Regions from separate parts of the Alistipes shahii WAL 8301 genome, predicted to be linked through region 2. Evidence: riboswitches for the same ligand, from Rfam matches in the RefSeq annotation. Region 2 holds a riboswitch; the other holds the start of a gene.
The links. Region 2 has a riboswitch for cobalamin ahead of NQ492_RS15575 (TonB-dependent receptor). Riboswitches for the same ligand answer to the same signal wherever they lie in the genome.
Positions count from the first base shown of each region.

Region 1: linked by a shared signal. The riboswitch ahead of NQ492_RS00320 (anaerobic ribonucleoside triphosphate reductase) and the one ahead of NQ492_RS15575 (TonB-dependent receptor) in region 2 are both predicted to bind cobalamin.

Region 1 covers NZ_CP102253.1:62,917-71,157, reverse strand. Annotated here, with positions in the region: gene NQ492_RS00355 (hypothetical protein) at 67-576, shown strand; gene NQ492_RS00350 (hypothetical protein) at 634-1,404, shown strand; gene NQ492_RS00345 (S8 family peptidase) at 1,397-2,530, shown strand; gene nhaD (sodium:proton antiporter NhaD) at 2,687-4,033, opposite strand; tRNA gene NQ492_RS00335 (tRNA-Gln) at 4,179-4,249, shown strand; gene NQ492_RS00330 (GlsB/YeaQ/YmgE family stress response membrane protein) at 4,296-4,547, opposite strand; gene NQ492_RS00325 (TIGR03905 family TSCPD domain-containing protein) at 4,610-4,858, opposite strand; cobalamin riboswitch at 4,968-5,168, shown strand; gene NQ492_RS00320 (anaerobic ribonucleoside triphosphate reductase) at 5,220-7,607, shown strand; gene nrdG (anaerobic ribonucleoside-triphosphate reductase activating protein) at 7,913-8,241, shown strand, end outside.
Region 2 covers NZ_CP102253.1:3,669,104-3,677,344, forward strand. Annotated here, with positions in the region: gene NQ492_RS15555 (toprim domain-containing protein) at 1-676, shown strand, start outside; gene NQ492_RS15560 (MobC family plasmid mobilization relaxosome protein) at 777-1,145, shown strand; gene NQ492_RS15565 (relaxase/mobilization nuclease domain-containing protein) at 1,135-2,211, shown strand; gene NQ492_RS15570 (hypothetical protein) at 2,230-2,850, shown strand; cobalamin riboswitch at 2,877-3,090, shown strand; gene NQ492_RS15575 (TonB-dependent receptor) at 3,215-5,293, shown strand; gene NQ492_RS15580 (DUF5074 domain-containing protein) at 5,306-6,463, shown strand; gene NQ492_RS15585 (hypothetical protein) at 6,460-7,701, shown strand; gene NQ492_RS15590 (fibrobacter succinogenes major paralogous domain-containing protein) at 7,719-8,241, shown strand, end outside.

The sequences.
Region 1 (8,241 bases), 200 kb from region 2:
ATATTGTAATTATCCGTAAGACTCTCGCGAACCTGCCTTCAATGTTTCATCCTTAAACTTCAAACTATGAAAACTCGCATTTTGACTTTGACAGCAGCCCTGCTTCTACTGGGTGGGTTTGTCGCATGCAACGACTCGGAAGAATCCGAATATATCGGCACTCCTCCCGTCACAGCCTCCGCGGACGTATCGGCTTTTTTCAAGACCTATCTGCCTTCGAGTTCCAGTTCGCATCCCGAGCCGGAATTCAATTTCAGCGAGATCGATGATCGCGACATCGAATGTTTTGTGATCAACAGCATGGAAGAGTTCGAGGCCGTTGCACCTCCTTCGGTCGAGCTGCCAGTAATCGACTTTGACAAATATACCCTTATTATTGGACAGCATTGGATGGGGCATCCCGGATACTCTTTCGAGAAGCAGGCCGTCGATACCGAATCCGATAAGATGACATTGAATTTGGTGTATAAGCAACTGAAGGGTGGTACTCCGGCGATTATGACTATTTTTTATTTCTGGGGACTATACGACAAACTTCCCGAAAAAACGCTTACTGTCAACAAAATCATAATTTAGATATTCTTAATATCATGAAAAAGCTGCTTTCTCTTATCATTGCAGTCATAACATTTTATGGTTGCCAGGATGACATTTTGTCAGAGGAATATCAAGAAAACGTTCCCGCGACCCGTGCGTCTGTGGGTTCGTCTGATTATTATTATTTGGTGTGACGGTGTGAAAATCCCACTAACGGTCAACGAGAACAAGTCGTATGTTTTGGTTGAAACCGCAAAAATTGAAAGTGTTCGCAAATCGGCCGTAAATATCCGTGGGGGAAATACCAGAACTATTGATAACTATGCTGCGCTGGGCATAAGATCGTCAAAAGAGTTCCGCATGCAAAAAAGTCTTACGTCGTTTACGCTGGATAACGCCCAACAAAAATCGATTAATCCGCAGGATGTAGTGTATGAGGCTCCCTATTTTAAAACAAGCGATGGAGCCGATCTCGGCATAATGAATGTATTCAGCGTACAACTGACAGGAGAGCAAGACCTTGCCAAACTTCAAAAAATCGCGGAAGAGTATAATCTGGAGATATTGGGAGAAAACAAATTCGACCCGAGTATCTATTATCTTTCGTGTACAAAGGAGTCGAAAGGGAATGCGCTCGAAATGGCGAATTTTATGTATGAATCGGGCGCGTTTGAGTATGCAACACCCGAGTTTATCGTTGAGTCGATGCCCGACGCCGCTCCGAACGATACCTATTTCAGCTATCAATGGAATCTGAAAAACGTCTCTTATCCGGGGATCGATATCAATTATGTGAACGCAAGGAATGCCTTTGCTTTTCCATATATCAACGATATTATCGTTGCGGTTGTCGATAACGGTGTTTAATAACCATGATGATTTACATTTGTATAATGTCAGTTACAACGCTCACACGGGAGGAATTCCAAGTGGGCTATACGGAGATCACGGCACAAAGGTTGCCGGTGTTATCGGAGCCACGGCTAATAATGGCAAAGGCATTGCAGGCGTTGCATCCGGAGTGAAAATCATGCCCATCAGTATTTGTTATACTGATAACGAGCTTGGCATAGCTGCCTCCACCACGACCAATTTTGCGAATGCAATTCGGTTTGCCGCAAATAATGGTGCGCGCGTAATTAATAATTCATGGTCATTTGATACATCTTCTCCAATATCCGAAATCAATAATGCTATAACATATGCTCATGGTAAAGGATGCATCGTTGTTTTTTCATCGGGCAATAAAGGCAGTGCTGTATCACAGCCGGCAGCGGGAGCACCTTCTGCAACGTTAGTAGTAGGTGCAATAGATCGGAATGGGTACAAATCGGATTTCTCCGGTTATGGTTCTTCATTGGATGTTGTCGCTCCCGGGCGTGAAATCTGGACAACAGATGTGACCGGTGGATATACTTGTGTGTCGGGCACATCTTTTGCTGCTCCCCATGTTTCCGGCATCGTGGCTTTGATATGGGCAACGGATCCCGATCTTTCGGTATGGCGGGTACGCAATATTATCGAACAAACTACCCGAAAGATCGGCGGCAACACTTATGGTGTCGATCCGCTTCGATTGAACGGATTATGGAACCAATTTGTGGGTTATGGTCTGGTAAATGCCTATGCAGCTGTATCAGCGGTTTCGAGGCCCGCTCCCACCGCTCCAAACATCGGGACTTCATTGTCGGAGGTGGAACCCGGCGATCTTTCGATGATGGGTTTGGGGTATGATAAATGGAATATAGCGTATTTGGCCCGTGGAGAAGGGCAAGCAACGTGTTCTATTGAAAATTACGATTCTTCTGTCACTTATGTATGGAGCAGCACCCTGCCTCCGTACACGGGTGAGGGCTTCACATTTACCGTTGATTTTGCGTCGGATACCGATGAACCCGTACTTCACGATATCGAATGTCGGGTGTTGAAAAATGGTCTATCCACATCTTCCGGGGTACATCTGGCATTGATTCCGCAAGGGTACTCTTACTAAATTGATATTGGAGTTCCTGACTTACAAACTGCTGATAATTTGGCTGTAAATCAGAGGTTGGATAAAAATATTTTATCCAACCTCTGATTATACTGTTATGGGGCAAACCCGTGATCGGCAATATTCTGGGCGCACGACGCATCCGGAACTTTTCGGTCAAAGCCCGATCAGGACGTGTTCGAGCCAGATCACCGCGATGCCCGCCAGATAGCCGGACAGGGCCAGCAGCGAGATGCGTTTGAGGTACCAGCCGAAATTGATCTTTTCGAGTCCCATCGCCACGACGCCGGCCGCCGAGCCGATGATCAGCAGACTGCCGCCCACGCCGGCGCAGTAGGTCAGCAGGTGCCAGAACAGCCCGTCCGCCACGAAACTCTGTGCGAAAGCCGGGTCGGCGCTCGCCGCAGCCGTTGCGACGTCGGCCACCGGGTACATGCCCATGCAGGCCGCCACCAGCGGCACGTTGTCGACCACCGACGAGAGGATGCCGATGGCGCCCGCGATGGTGAACACTTCGTGGACATTCTTGTCCAGCCAGTCGGCCATGTCGGTCAGCACGCCGCCGGTCTGCAACGCGCCCACGGCCATCAGGATGCCGAGGAAAAAGAGAATCGTCGGCATGTCGATGTGCTTGAGGACTTTGGATACGCGCGGCTGGATCGACTCCTCCATGTTGCGGATGCTGCGTTTGCGGTCGTAGATGATTTCAGTCAGAATCCACATGAATCCCAGCGACACCATCATGCCCATGTAGGGCGGCAGTCCGGTGAGGCTCTTGAACACCGGCACGAACAGCAGACTTACGACGCCCACGATAAGGATGAATAGCCGCAGGCGCGGACCGATGCATTCGGGGCATCCCGATGCGAGGGCCTTGGCGCTGACCGCGGCGGCGGGGCGGTCGGCGACGTAGCGGCTGGCGATGGCCGCAGGGATCACGACCGACACGAGGCACGGCAGGAAGAGGTTGGCGATCAGGTTGGCGGCCGTGACGTTGCCGCGCATCCACAGCATGATGGTCGTCACGTCGCCGATGGGCGACCAGGCGCCGCCGCTGTTCGCGGCGATGACGATCACGCTGGCGAAAATCCACCGTTCCTTCTTGTTGGCGATCAACCGCCGCAGCAGCATGACCATGATGATCGTGGTGGTCATGTTGTCCAGTGCGGCCGACATGAAGAAGGTGATGATCGCCAGCAGCCACATCAGTTTGCGCTTGTTGCGCGTGGTGATGTGGTCGGTGATGACGTTGAAGCCGCCGTAGCTGTCGATCAGGTCCACGATGGTCATGGCCCCGATCAGGAAGACCAGGATTTCGCACGTGTCGCCCAGCTGGTCCACCAGCTCGTGCTGAATGTGCGGGTCGTTGCCCAGGAGGCTGAACACGGTCCAGATCGCTCCGGCCATCAGCAGGGCGACGGCCGATTTGTCGATCCTGGTTTTGTGCTCCAGCGCGATGAACAGATAGCCCACCACGAAGAGCAGAATCATTGTCGGAATCATATCGTTTGCGTTTATTTACAGGGTAACTGAAGCAAAGATACGAAAAATCCGGCAGAGGTCCGGTTTTGTCCCTGCCAATTTTGCATCCGGGGGTTGGTTTTTGCGATTTTTTGTTTATCTTTGCAGTCGCTTTCGAGCGAATGTTTGAGCTGTGGTGTAATGGTAACACAGCAGATTTTGGTTCTGTCGTTCTGGGTTCGAATCCCGGCAGCTCAACACGAAAAGGCGGTCATGCGACCGCCTTTTTCGTGCATACGTTTGTTTAGCGGATCTTGCGGTGTGAGATGAGCGCGGCGATCCACAGCAGGATGACCGAGCCGATGACGGCCGTCGCCAGACTGCCCAGCGTGCCGACGGGAACCCATCCGAAGAGCGAAAAGAGCCAGCCGCCCAGTACGCCTCCGATAAGCCCGACGATCAGGTTGACGAAGAGTCCCGAACCTCCTCCCTTGACGATCAGGTTGGCGATCCATCCGGCGGCCAGTCCGATCAGCAGATACCATAGAAAATACATAGTCTTGCATTTTGGAACGCTTTTCGGAGTGCAAAATCCGTACCCGGCCGGGCCGGGGCGTTTTATAAAGCCTTTTTCAGCGCTTTTGCCAGCTGATCGGGACACGACGTGCCGCGGCCCCGGCAGTCGATGCCTTCGAGCCGGGCGACGGCTTCCGCGGCCGTCATCCCGCGCACGAGCGCCGCGATTCCCTGCTGGTTGCCGTGGCAGCCGCCCGTGAAGGAGACGCTTCGAACGACGCCGTTTTCGAGTTCGACGTCGATTTGCCGGGAGCAGGTTCCCTGGCAGACGTGTGTTATTTTCTGTGTCATGGAGTTACGATTTTCCGGTTTGCGGGGGCGAAGATACGAAATTCGGAGCCTTTCACAAAATGTTGAAAACTTCCTGCTCCGGAATTTTGAAAGTCGGGGAATAATGGAGACTTTTGTGACTCGCAAAGGTATCCTTCGTCCCGCCGGGGCGGAGGATAAGAGGGAATCGGGTGCGAATCCCGGACAGTTCCCGCTGCTGTATGCACTTCAATGCCGCAGGCGAATCGTCGAGCCACTGTCCCGCGGGGGACGGGAAGGCCGCCTGCGGGTCGGTGCGAGTCAGAAGACCTGCCTTTGCGCATGCAATGTCGGCCCTGCGGGGAAACGGGGCCTGTTGTGAAACGTATATACTCATATTACAATGGATTACACGCAGATTTCCATCATCAAACGTGATGGTAAAACCGAGCCTTTTTCTCTGGATAAAATCGTCCGCGCCATCACGAAGGCCTTTCGCGCGGGCGGCATAACGGACGAGGGGCAGGCCGTCGAGCAGATCGCATCCGACGTGGCGGCGGCAATTACGAAGGCCGAGATTTCGGTCGAGGAGATTCAGGACATGGTCGAGGAGCGGCTGATGAAACGCAACCCCTCGATCGCCAAACGTTATATCATCTACCGCGAGTGGCGCAACGTCGAACGCGACCGCCGCTCGTCGATCAAGAGCGTCATGGACGGCATCGTGACCGTCGAGAAGAACGACATCAACCTTTCGAACGCCAACATGTCGTCGCACACGCCCGCGGGGCAGATGATGACCTTCGCCTCGGAGATCACCAAGGACTACGCCCTGAAATATCTGGTGGGCGTGCGCCACGGCCGCGCCCACCGCGACGGGGACATCCACATTCACGACCTGGACTACTATCCCACCAAGACCACGACGTGCATTCAGTACGATCTGGGTGACATCTACGAACGGGGATTCTCGACGAAGAACGGCTCGGTGCGCACGCCGCAGTCGATCCAGAGCTACGCCACGCTGGCCACGATCGTCTTCCAGACCAACCAGAACGAGCAGCACGGCGGGCAGTCGATCCCGGCGTTCGACCATTTCATGGCTCCGGGCGTGCTGAAAACCTTCCGCCGTCACCTGACCGACATGACGCTGTTCCTGTGCGGCGTGCGGGGCGGCGTGACGCTGGAGCGCGCCGAGCTGAAGGCCCTGGTCGCCGAACACGTGCCGACGATCGAACCCTGCGAGACGGCGGTGGGGCGTCTGTTCGCCGCCCTGCGCCAGTCGGGCGTGGAGGTCGCCGACGAGGACATCCGACGCATCTGGCGGCAGGCATACGACACGACGCGCCGCGAGACCCATCAGGCGATGGAGGGATTCATCCATAACCTCAATACGATGCACTCGCGCGGCGGCAACCAGGTGGTGTTCAGCTCGGTGAACTACGGCACGGACTTTTCGCCCGAGGGCCGCATGGTCATCCGCGAACTGCTTTCCGCCACGATCGAGGGGCTGGGGCACGGCGAAGTGCCGGTCTTCCCGATCCAGATTTTCAAGGTCAAGGAGGGCGTTTCGTGGTCCGAAGAGGACTATGCCGCAGCGGTGAAGGACTTCGACAAGGCACTGGCTGGGGAGATCAAGTTCAAAACTCCGAACTTCGACCTGCTGATCGAGGCGTGCCGCACCACGTCGGTGGCGCTGTTCCCCAACTTCATGTTTCTCGACGCACCGTTCAACCGCCACGAGAAGTGGCGCATCGACGACCCCGACCGCTTCCGCTACGAGGTGGCGACGATGGGGTGCCGTACGCGCGTCTTCGAGAATCTGCACGGCGAAAAGTCGTCGTGGGGGCGCGGCAACCTCTCCTTCACGTCGATGAACCTGCCGCGGCTGGCCATCGAGGCGATGCGCGAGGCCGGGGACATGATTCCCGACGGCAACAAACACGCGATCCGCAAGGAGGCGCGCGAAATTTTCCTCGAATCGGTGCGCAAGACCGCCACGATGATGGCCGAGCAGCTCTACGAACGTTACTGCTTCCAGCGCACGGCCCTCGCGCGGCAGTTCCCGTTTATGATGTCGAACGATGTCTGGAAGGGCGGCGGCCGGTTGCAGCCCAACGACGAGGTGGGCGACGTGCTCAAGCACGGCACGCTGGGCATCGGCTTCATCGGCGGACACAACGCGATGGTGGCGATTTACGGCGAAGGCCATGCGACCTCGAAGGAGGCGTGGCAGACGCTCTACGACGCCGTGACGGTGATGAACCGCGTGGTCGAGGAGTACAAGGCCAAATACGGGCTGAACTATTCGGTGCTGGCGACCCCGGCCGAGGGATTGAGCGGACGCTTCACGCGCATGGACCGCAAGCGTTATGGGGAGATTCCGGGCGTCACCGACCGCGACTACTACGTCAACTCGTTCCACGTCGACGTGCGCGAGCCGGTTTCCATCGTCGAGAAAATCCGCCTCGAAGCGCCGTTCCACGCCATCACGCGCGGCGGGCATATCACCTACGTCGAACTCGACGGCGAGGCCCGGAAGAATCCCGTGGCGATCCTCAAGATCGTCAAGGTGATGCAGGACGAGGGGATCGGCTACGGCTCGATCAACCATCCGATCGACACCTGCCGCAAGTGCGGCCACCGCGGGGTGATCTACTCGAAATGTCCCGTCTGCGGTTCGGACGACATCCTGCGCATGCGCCGCATCACGGGTTACCTGACAGGCAGCCTCGAATCGTGGAACTCGGCCAAGCAGGCCGAGGAGCGCGATCGGGTAAAGCACCGGTAATTTCGATTCTCACCGGCATCTTTTGCACTTCCCTTGCGGGGCGAAACAGTTACATACGTTCGTATGCTCCTGCTTCGCCCCACTTCACGAAGCCCGAAAACCGCTCTGCGATAATCGAAATTGGCGGCCCCCTGTCCGCCCGCCTAAAATCAAAATTCACCCGGCGGAAGAATCCCTTTTTGCCGCCGTCTCCGGTCGCGTGCGGCAAGTCCCCGCCTAAAGTTTAGAGGTGGGTCAGATTTGTAAACACGGCGTTCCGCCGTGAATCGCGACCGACGGAGTTGTATTCATGTTATGAAAACGCAATGGAATTATTAAGAATCATCGGCATCTATCCCGAAACCATCTCCGACGGTTACGGGTTGCGCTATGCGATCTATTTCGCGGGGTGCGCGCACCGTTGTCCCGGCTGCCACAACCCCGAGAGCCACGATCCCCGGCGGGGCGAGCCGCTGACCGTGGAGCGTGCCGAAACTATCTGCGCCGCAATCGCCGCGAATCCGATTCTCGACGGGGTGACGCTCAGCGGCGGCGATCCGCTGTTGCAGCCCGAAGCCATGGCAGCCTTTCTGCGGCTGGTGAAGGAGCGCACGGGGCAGAACGTCTGGTGCTATACGGGCTATACGCTCGAAGA
Region 2 (8,241 bases):
TCCCGCGTTCCGCATCCTCTCCGACGCTTCGCTCCGGCATCCGGCATTGGTCGGTTATCTCGCCTCGCGCGGCATCGTCCCGCCGGTCGCCGCGGCATTCTGCCGCGAGGTCCGTTACGAGATAAACGGCCGCGCCTTTTTCGCCGTCGGTTTCCGCAACGATGCCGGAGGGTGGGAGCTCCGCTCCGCACGGTTCAAAGGCGGCTCCTCGCCCAAACATATCACCACCATCGACAACCGTTCCGATACGGTAATCGCCTTCGAAGGATTTATGGATTTCCTCGCTTATCTCTCGCTGAAACACCCCGAACGACTGCGCATCGACGCCGCGGTTCTGAACTCGGTCGTCAACCTGCCCAAAGCCATCCCGTTTCTCTCCCGGCATCCGGTGATTCACGCCTTCTTTGACAACGACGAAGCCGGGCGTAAAACGACCTCCGATCTGATCCGTCTTTGCCCCCGCAGCGAGGTAATCGACCAAAGGCATTTTTACAGCGGGCACAAGGACGTAAATGACTATCTGACCGCCCGCATAAAAGACCGAACACAAAAGCCTTCGACACAGAAGAACGCCCCCGAAACAAAGGCCGTTCAGACTCTTCGGAATAATCTGCAAGCCCTGAAAGCGGAAACGGCGGAAATTGAACCACCGTGTCGGAAAGGGGTAAAGATTTAAGGAAGGCAAGGTTGTGTTTTCGTAGACGAAAACTGCGCCTTCCCCGCTGGTCGGCGTAAAATCCCGCTGGTCTGAAAAAAATGCTTACAAACCACTTATCATGGAAACACCGAAAAAAACATACGGCAAACAAGGCGGACGCCCGAAAGTCAGTATCGGCCGCATCCGCAAATACGTCGTCAGCACGCGGCTCAGCCCCGAACGGAAACTCCGATTCTCGGCCCTCTGCCGCGAGGCAGGGCAACCGCCTGCCGAAGTCCTGCGCCAGCTGATCGACCGAGGAACGGTAAGGGCGCGAATCACACGCGAACAGCTGGATTTCATGGCCCAGCTCAAAGGCATCGCCCGGAATCTGAACCAGCTGACCCGGCTGGCCAATGCCAAAGGTCTGGCGGCTGTCAGAGTCCGGCATGCGGCAATCGTCACGGCCATCGAAAAACTCCTGAAACAGATATGCGATGGTCGGTAAGGTAATATCAGGATCGTCTTTTTCGGGAACGGTGGGTTATGTGATGAAAGAGGAATCCCGGATACTGGAAGCCGAAGGCATTATGCCTCCGGAAGTGAAGGACATGGTGCAGGACTTCAAAGACCAGACCTTATTGAACCCGCGACTGAAAAACACCGTCGGGCATATCTCGCTGTCTTTTTCACCCAAGGACGCTCCGCGGATGACTGACGCCCTGATGACGCAGATCGCAAAGGAGTACATGCAGAAGATGGGCATCACCGATACGCAGTATCTATTGGTGCGCCATCTCGACCAGCCCCATCCGCACTGCCATCTGGTCTACAACCGGGTCGGAAACAACGGGCAAACCATTTCGGACAAGAACATCAAGATTCGAAACGCCAAGGTCTGCCGGGAGCTGACCGAGAAATACGGGCTATATCTCGCGCCGGGAAAGGACGACGTGCGGCGGGAGCGGCTGCGCGAACCCGACAAGACTAAATACGAAATCTACGATGCTATCAAAGGCAGTCTTCCCAAGTGCAAAAGTTGGAACGAACTGGAAGGCAAATTAAAGGAACAAGGCATCGGCATCCGTTACAAGTATTGCGGAAATACCGACCGCAAACAAGGGGTGTTGTTCTCGAAAAACGGTTTCGAGTTCTCCGGATCGAAGATCGACCGGGCTTTCAGCTTTACGAAACTCGACCGTCATTTTACCCTCGTGCAGCAACAAACCCAGCACCGGGCCACGCTCTTCGGGAACCTCTCGGCGGCGGTCGGCAATTACCGTTCGGCATTTGCCGGGTTATTCGGCAACATGGGCAGAGGAGGAAGCAGTACGCGTGAAGAGCCGCCATCGGTAAACCTCGGAAAGGCAGGCGGGATTCCGTTGCCGCCGGCCGGTTCGCCCGGCGGGGTGTCGGCCGAGCAGTTGCAGCGCAAGCCGGGAGAAAGTCCCGAAGAGCATATAGCACGAATCACGGCACTGCTCGATGCCGCTGCTGCAGCGATGGCCATAGCCGCAATGGAACGCCGACGCAGGATGGAAGAACAGAAAAGAAGAGCCAAAATGAAAATATAACCTTAAAACCGGAAAGCCATGAACGACAAAAATAAGATCGACCTCTCAATCGAGATGTACGAAGACCTCAAGGAAACACTTGTCAAAGCCATTAAAAACGCCAAAGCAGGCGGCGTAGGGAACGCAGGTTGGGAGAATACGCAGCTGGAACGGATCGAACGGCTGATAGAGGCCGCGGAACGCTCGCAAGGGCAGATCGCACAGCAGCTCGAACAACTGCAACGGAATACGGCCTTGTCCGGAGCAAAAACCGAGCAGATGCAGGAATTTACCGACAGATACAACGCGTTGCTGGCGCAGTTAGCGGGGAGACTGGAGGTGATCGACAAGGAGAATCGAACAATAATTACTGAAGTTCTAAGTTTCAAAAAGTCTTTATCCGAATTCAAGAACGAAGTTGATACGACGAAATTCGAAAAGCTCGCCAACAATACATTATGGGAAATGAAAACCCAGATACGCTATCTCAAACAACCACCTATCGTTCTGAGAACAATCGTATTTCTAACCGTATTATCAATTTTGACAATATTGGCAACCGGGTATTTATATAGAGATCGGAACGAATGGCGGGGCGAAGCTACATATTGGTATAAACAGAGCGACCAATATAAAACGACACAGACTAATAAAAAATAAAAACATTTTTTATTACTGGTAAATTTTGTATCTTTGCCACGCAAAGGTTCGGAAAGAAGGCCATATGGCCTCCGATCGATTAAAAGGGAATGCCGTGAAAGTCGGCAACAGTTCCCGCTGCTGTAAGTTCCTGTCCGGAAACGGACACATGAGGGATCGACAATCTCAGCCACTGGTGAAAACCGGGAAGGCGTCGTAACCGGAATAAGTCAGAAGACCTGCCTTGCATGACAGATTGGTTTCGCAGCCTGCGGAGAATGGGCGTGAATCGATAATGCATGTAAAGCACTTTTTCATTTTGTTTCGTTGCATTGCGGCTGTGGAATCAATGGTTACCGAACAAACTATTGATACCAAGCGCATAATGAAGCAATTCTACCTTTCGATCCTATGTCTCGCATTTATTGCGGGGGGGGGAATTTCCACAGCAGTTCAGGCATCCGATAAAGCCGATTCCACCACGAACCGGCGTTACGTCGGAAAACTGGACAGTATCCAGAAAATCAACGAGGTCATCATCGTCGGCACCCCCGTCATTCCCAAATACCGCGAAGTCATCCCCGCACAGGTCCTCAAGGAGGTCGACCTGCAACGGCTGAACAGTCTTTCGGTGGCCGACGCCATCCGCTATTTCGCGGGCGTGCAGCTCAAGGACTACGGAGGTGTAGGCGGACTGAAGACCGTCAACATCCGCTCAATGGGCACCAACCACATGGCGGTCTTCTACGACGGAATCCAGTTGGGCAACGCCCAGAACGGGCAGGTCGATCTGGGGCGCTTCTCACTGGACGACGTGGAGGAAATATCGCTCTATAACGGACAGAAGAGTGACATTTTCCAGTCGGCCAAGGATTTCGGGGCCTCGGGAACCATCTACATCACTACGCGGCGCCCCCGCTTCGAGGAGGGCAAGCGGGCCAATTTCAAGGCCACGATGAAGACCGGCTCGTTCGGGCTCATCAATCCCTCGATGCGCTACGAGTATAAGATCTCCGACGCCGTCAGCTCGTCGTTCAGCGGCGAGTGGACCAACGCCACCGGCCGGTACAAATTCCGCTACCGCCGCCGCAACACGCTGGGCGAGATCGCCTACGACACGACGGCCTACCGACAGAACGGCGACATCAACGCTACGCGCATGGAGGCCGGACTCCACGGCAAGATGGCCGACGGACAATGGACCGTGCGGGCCTACACCTACAACTCCGAACGCGGCATCCCGGGAGCCATCGTCAACAACGTCTTTCGCCATGGTGAGCGGCTGTGGGACACCAACTCGTTCATCCAGGGAACGCTGACCAACCGCTGGTCGAAGAAATTCCGCACGCTGTTCAACACCAAGTACGCCGCCGACTACACCCATTACGAGAATCAAGACGCCAAGTTGATCCAAACCAAGAACACCTACAAGCAGAAGGAGTTCTATTTCTCGTGCGCTAATCTCTACAACATCTTCGAACACTGGGAGGTGTCGCTGGCCTATGACTTCCAATGGAATACGCTCGACGCCACTTTTTACATGCCCACAGAAAGCGATGGCACCTTCCCCTTTCCGACGCGCTATACCCACATGGCGGCATTGGCCACGGCTTTCGAATGGGGCCGGCTAAAGATGCAGGCCAGCGTACTGGGGTATTTTGTCCACGAAAAAGTCGAGCGTTTCGAAGCCCGGCCCGACAAGGCTGTGGCTACCCCTGCGTTTTTCGGATCGTTCAAAGTGCTGAAAAACCACGACCTCTCTGTACGCGCCTTCTACAAACGGATGTTCCGTATGCCGACCTTCAACGACCTCTACTATACGGACATGGGCAACGCCTTCCTCAAGCCCGAATATGCCGAACAATTCAACGTCGGCCTGAAATACACGCGCAATTTTGAGAAATCGCCTTTCATGCGGATGCTCGACGTTTCGGTCGACGCCTACTACAACAAAATCACAGATAAAATCATCGCCTATCCCAAGGGACAGCAGTTCCGCTGGACGATGCTCAATCTGGGCGAAGTGGAGATCAAGGGCGTGGACGCCGTGCTGAACGCCCTGTTCACGCTCGGCAAGCTGGAGGTGACGACCAAGTTCCAGTACACCTATCAGAAGGCCATCGACATCACCGACCCGGCCGACACCTACTATCGCGACCAGATTCCCTACATCCCTTGGCACAGCGGCTCGGCCATCCTTGCACTGTTCTACAAAGGGTGGGGGCTCAATTACAGCTTCATCTACACGGGCCAGCGCTACAACCAGCAGGAGAACATCCCGCGCAACCACACCCAGCCGTGGTATACGAGCGACCTCTCGCTACAAAAAACGTTCAAGATACGCACCCGAACCCTCAAAGCCTCGGCCGAGGTTAACAACCTTTTCGGACAGGACTACGACGTGGTGCTCAACTATCCGATGCCGAAGACCAACTTCCGGTTCGTCGTCAGCGTCGATCTCTAACCCCCGCGAGCCATGAAAAGGTATCTCTTCTTCGTTTTGGCCGGATGCTGCCTCGCCGCCGGCTGCCGGAAGATTGAACTGGTGAACCCCACCGAATACGAGGTGCTGCCATTCGGCGAGGATCCCGACGCCGATCCGATCGGCATGTATCTGCTCAATGAGGGCAACATGGGCAGCAACAAAGCTGACCTCGACTACCTCGACTACCGCACGGCAGTCTACGCCCGGGGCATTTACGCCGAGAAGAACCCCAACGTCGTCAAGGAATTGGGCGACGTGGGCAACGACATCCAGGTTTACGACGGACGGCTGTTCGCCGTCATCAATTGTTCGCACAAGGTCGAGGTGATGGACGCCTACACGGCGCGGCGCATCACGCAGATCGACATTCCAAACTGCCGCTACATCCGGTTCAAGGGCAAATACGCCTACGTTAGCGCGTATGTCGGGCCCGTGGCGATGGATCCCAACGCCCAAAAGGGCGCGGTCTTCAAGGTGGATCTCGACACCTATAAGATCGTCGGCCAGGTGACCGTGGGTTACCAGCCCGATGAACTGGCCATCATCGGCGGACGCGCCTACGTCGCCAATTCGGGCGGTTACCGCGCCCCGAACTACGACTCGACGGTCTCGGTCATCGAACTGGAAACCATGCGCCAAATGTACAAGATCGACGTAGCGATCAACCTCAGCCGCATCAAAGCCGACGCCTACGGCAACCTGTGGGTCTCCTCGCGGGGCAACTACGACGACGTTCCGTCGAACCTCTACCGGCTGGAACCCAACGGCGGACGTTACCAGGTGGCCGAGGCGATGAACATTCCGGCTTCGAACATGATCATCTCCGGGGATTCCCTTTATGTCTACAGTGTCGAGTACAGCAACCAGACCTCGAAAAACACGGTAACCTACGCCATCATCGACGTCAAGAAAAAGCGTGTCGTATCGCGCAAATTCATCACCGACGGCACAGAGCTCGATATCGTGATTCCCTACGGCATTGCCATCCACCCCCGAAACGGCGACATCTATGTCACCGACGCCAAGAACTACGTTTCGAGCGGCGTATTGCACTGTTATTCGCGCGAAGGCGTCCACAAATGGAGTGTCCGCACGGGCGATATCCCCGCACACATGGTTTTTCTCGAACGCAAACAGACTCGGCAATGAAAAAGATATTCGCCATCCTGCTGTCGGCCCTCGCGCTCGGCGGCTGTGAAAACGACGGCATCCCCTATGTGAGCCTCGGGCTGGACGACCTTTACAAGGTCGCCCGCATGCAGACCGTCGATCTCAAACCCGCCTTCACGGGCGAAAGTTACCGCTGGACGGTTAAGACCGCCTCGGGAGCCGATTCGCTGCTCTCGGAAGAGAAGGACTACATCTTCCTGATGCAATACCCGGGCACCTATGACGTAACGTTCCAAATCTTCGACCCCGTCAATCCGATCGTGCACCGGATGACCTTTTACGTGGTCGAAGAGGAGGTAGAGTACAGTCCCTACATATCTACGGTCTACGAATACTGCCCGGCTCCGGGACAGTTCGTGAACGCGATGCCCGAATATCGGGAGGGCGACACGGCGGAGACCATGCGGCAGAAGGCCGAGGAGGCCATCGCCGGAAAGATGCAGAGCGGTGTTTCTCTCGGCGCATACGGCGGTTACATCACGTTCGGATTCGACCATACGGTCGTAAACGTTCCGGGCGAATACGACATCCGCATCGACGGCAACTCGTTCAACAGCGCAGCTCATCCGGGCGTCGACGGAGGCAGTTCGGAACCGGGTATCATCATGCTCATGTTCGACGAGAACCAAAACGGCAAGCCTGACGACAAGTGGTACGAGATCGACAAGAATCCGTGGTACACGGATGAGGCGGCTACCTACGGTTATGAGATCACCTATCATCGTCCCGCCCCCGACCATGTCCCGACGCCCGGCGAAGGAAACGACAGCGCCCTGACCGATATGACCTACATCAAATGGGAGGATAATCGAGGACAAACCGACTATGTCTACAAAAACAAGTTCCACGACCAGGACTACTATCCTAAGTGGATCGACGCCGACGAAATGACGTTCCGAGGCACGCTGCTGCCCAAGAACGCCGTGGATGTCTCAGGCAACGGCTCCTATTACCTGCAATACATGTTCAAATACGGCGCCTATGCAGACAACTATCCCAACGAGGCCAAGGACGAAAACGGCAACTATTACAACGGCTTCGACATCGGATGGGCCGTGGATCCCGAGACCCGCGAACCGGTGCACCTGCCGGGGGTCGACTTTATCCGCGTCTACACCGCCCTAAACCAGTACTGCGGCTGGATCGGCGAGACCTCCACTGAAATTTTCATGGCCCGCGACATGCATATCTACGTGCGGCCCGACCAACACCAATAAAATAGAGATTTCACACTATGAAAATGAAAAAACTGCTGTTGCTGCCTGCGTTGCTGCTGACGCTGAGCGTCGGGAATGTCGCCTGCTCCTACCACAACGACGACAACCCCAACGAATACCCCGATCCCCAACCGGAGCCGGAACCCGAACCGGAGCCCGGACCCGACATTAACCAAAAATACCTCGAAGCTGCGTATACCTCTAACTGTTTTATGGTCAAGCCGGGACAGTCGGTCGACATCCCGATACTGAAAGCCTTTGCCATGTGGAACCTCTACGCCGAATGGCTGGGTGAAACTGATCTCATGGGACTGACACCCGAACCGGTTCTGCTTTGGCAGGATCTGCCGGGTTTGATCACGAACGTCGGACTGATTCCTGGACAACAAGCCGAAGAGGGTTCCATCGCCGTATCGACGGCCGACAAGGTGGGCAATGCAGTAATCGGCATCCGCATCGGCGGTGCAATCCGCTGGAGCTGGCATGTTTGGGTGACACGCTACGATCCGGATGCGGAATTGGTAGCTTACGGCAAAATCT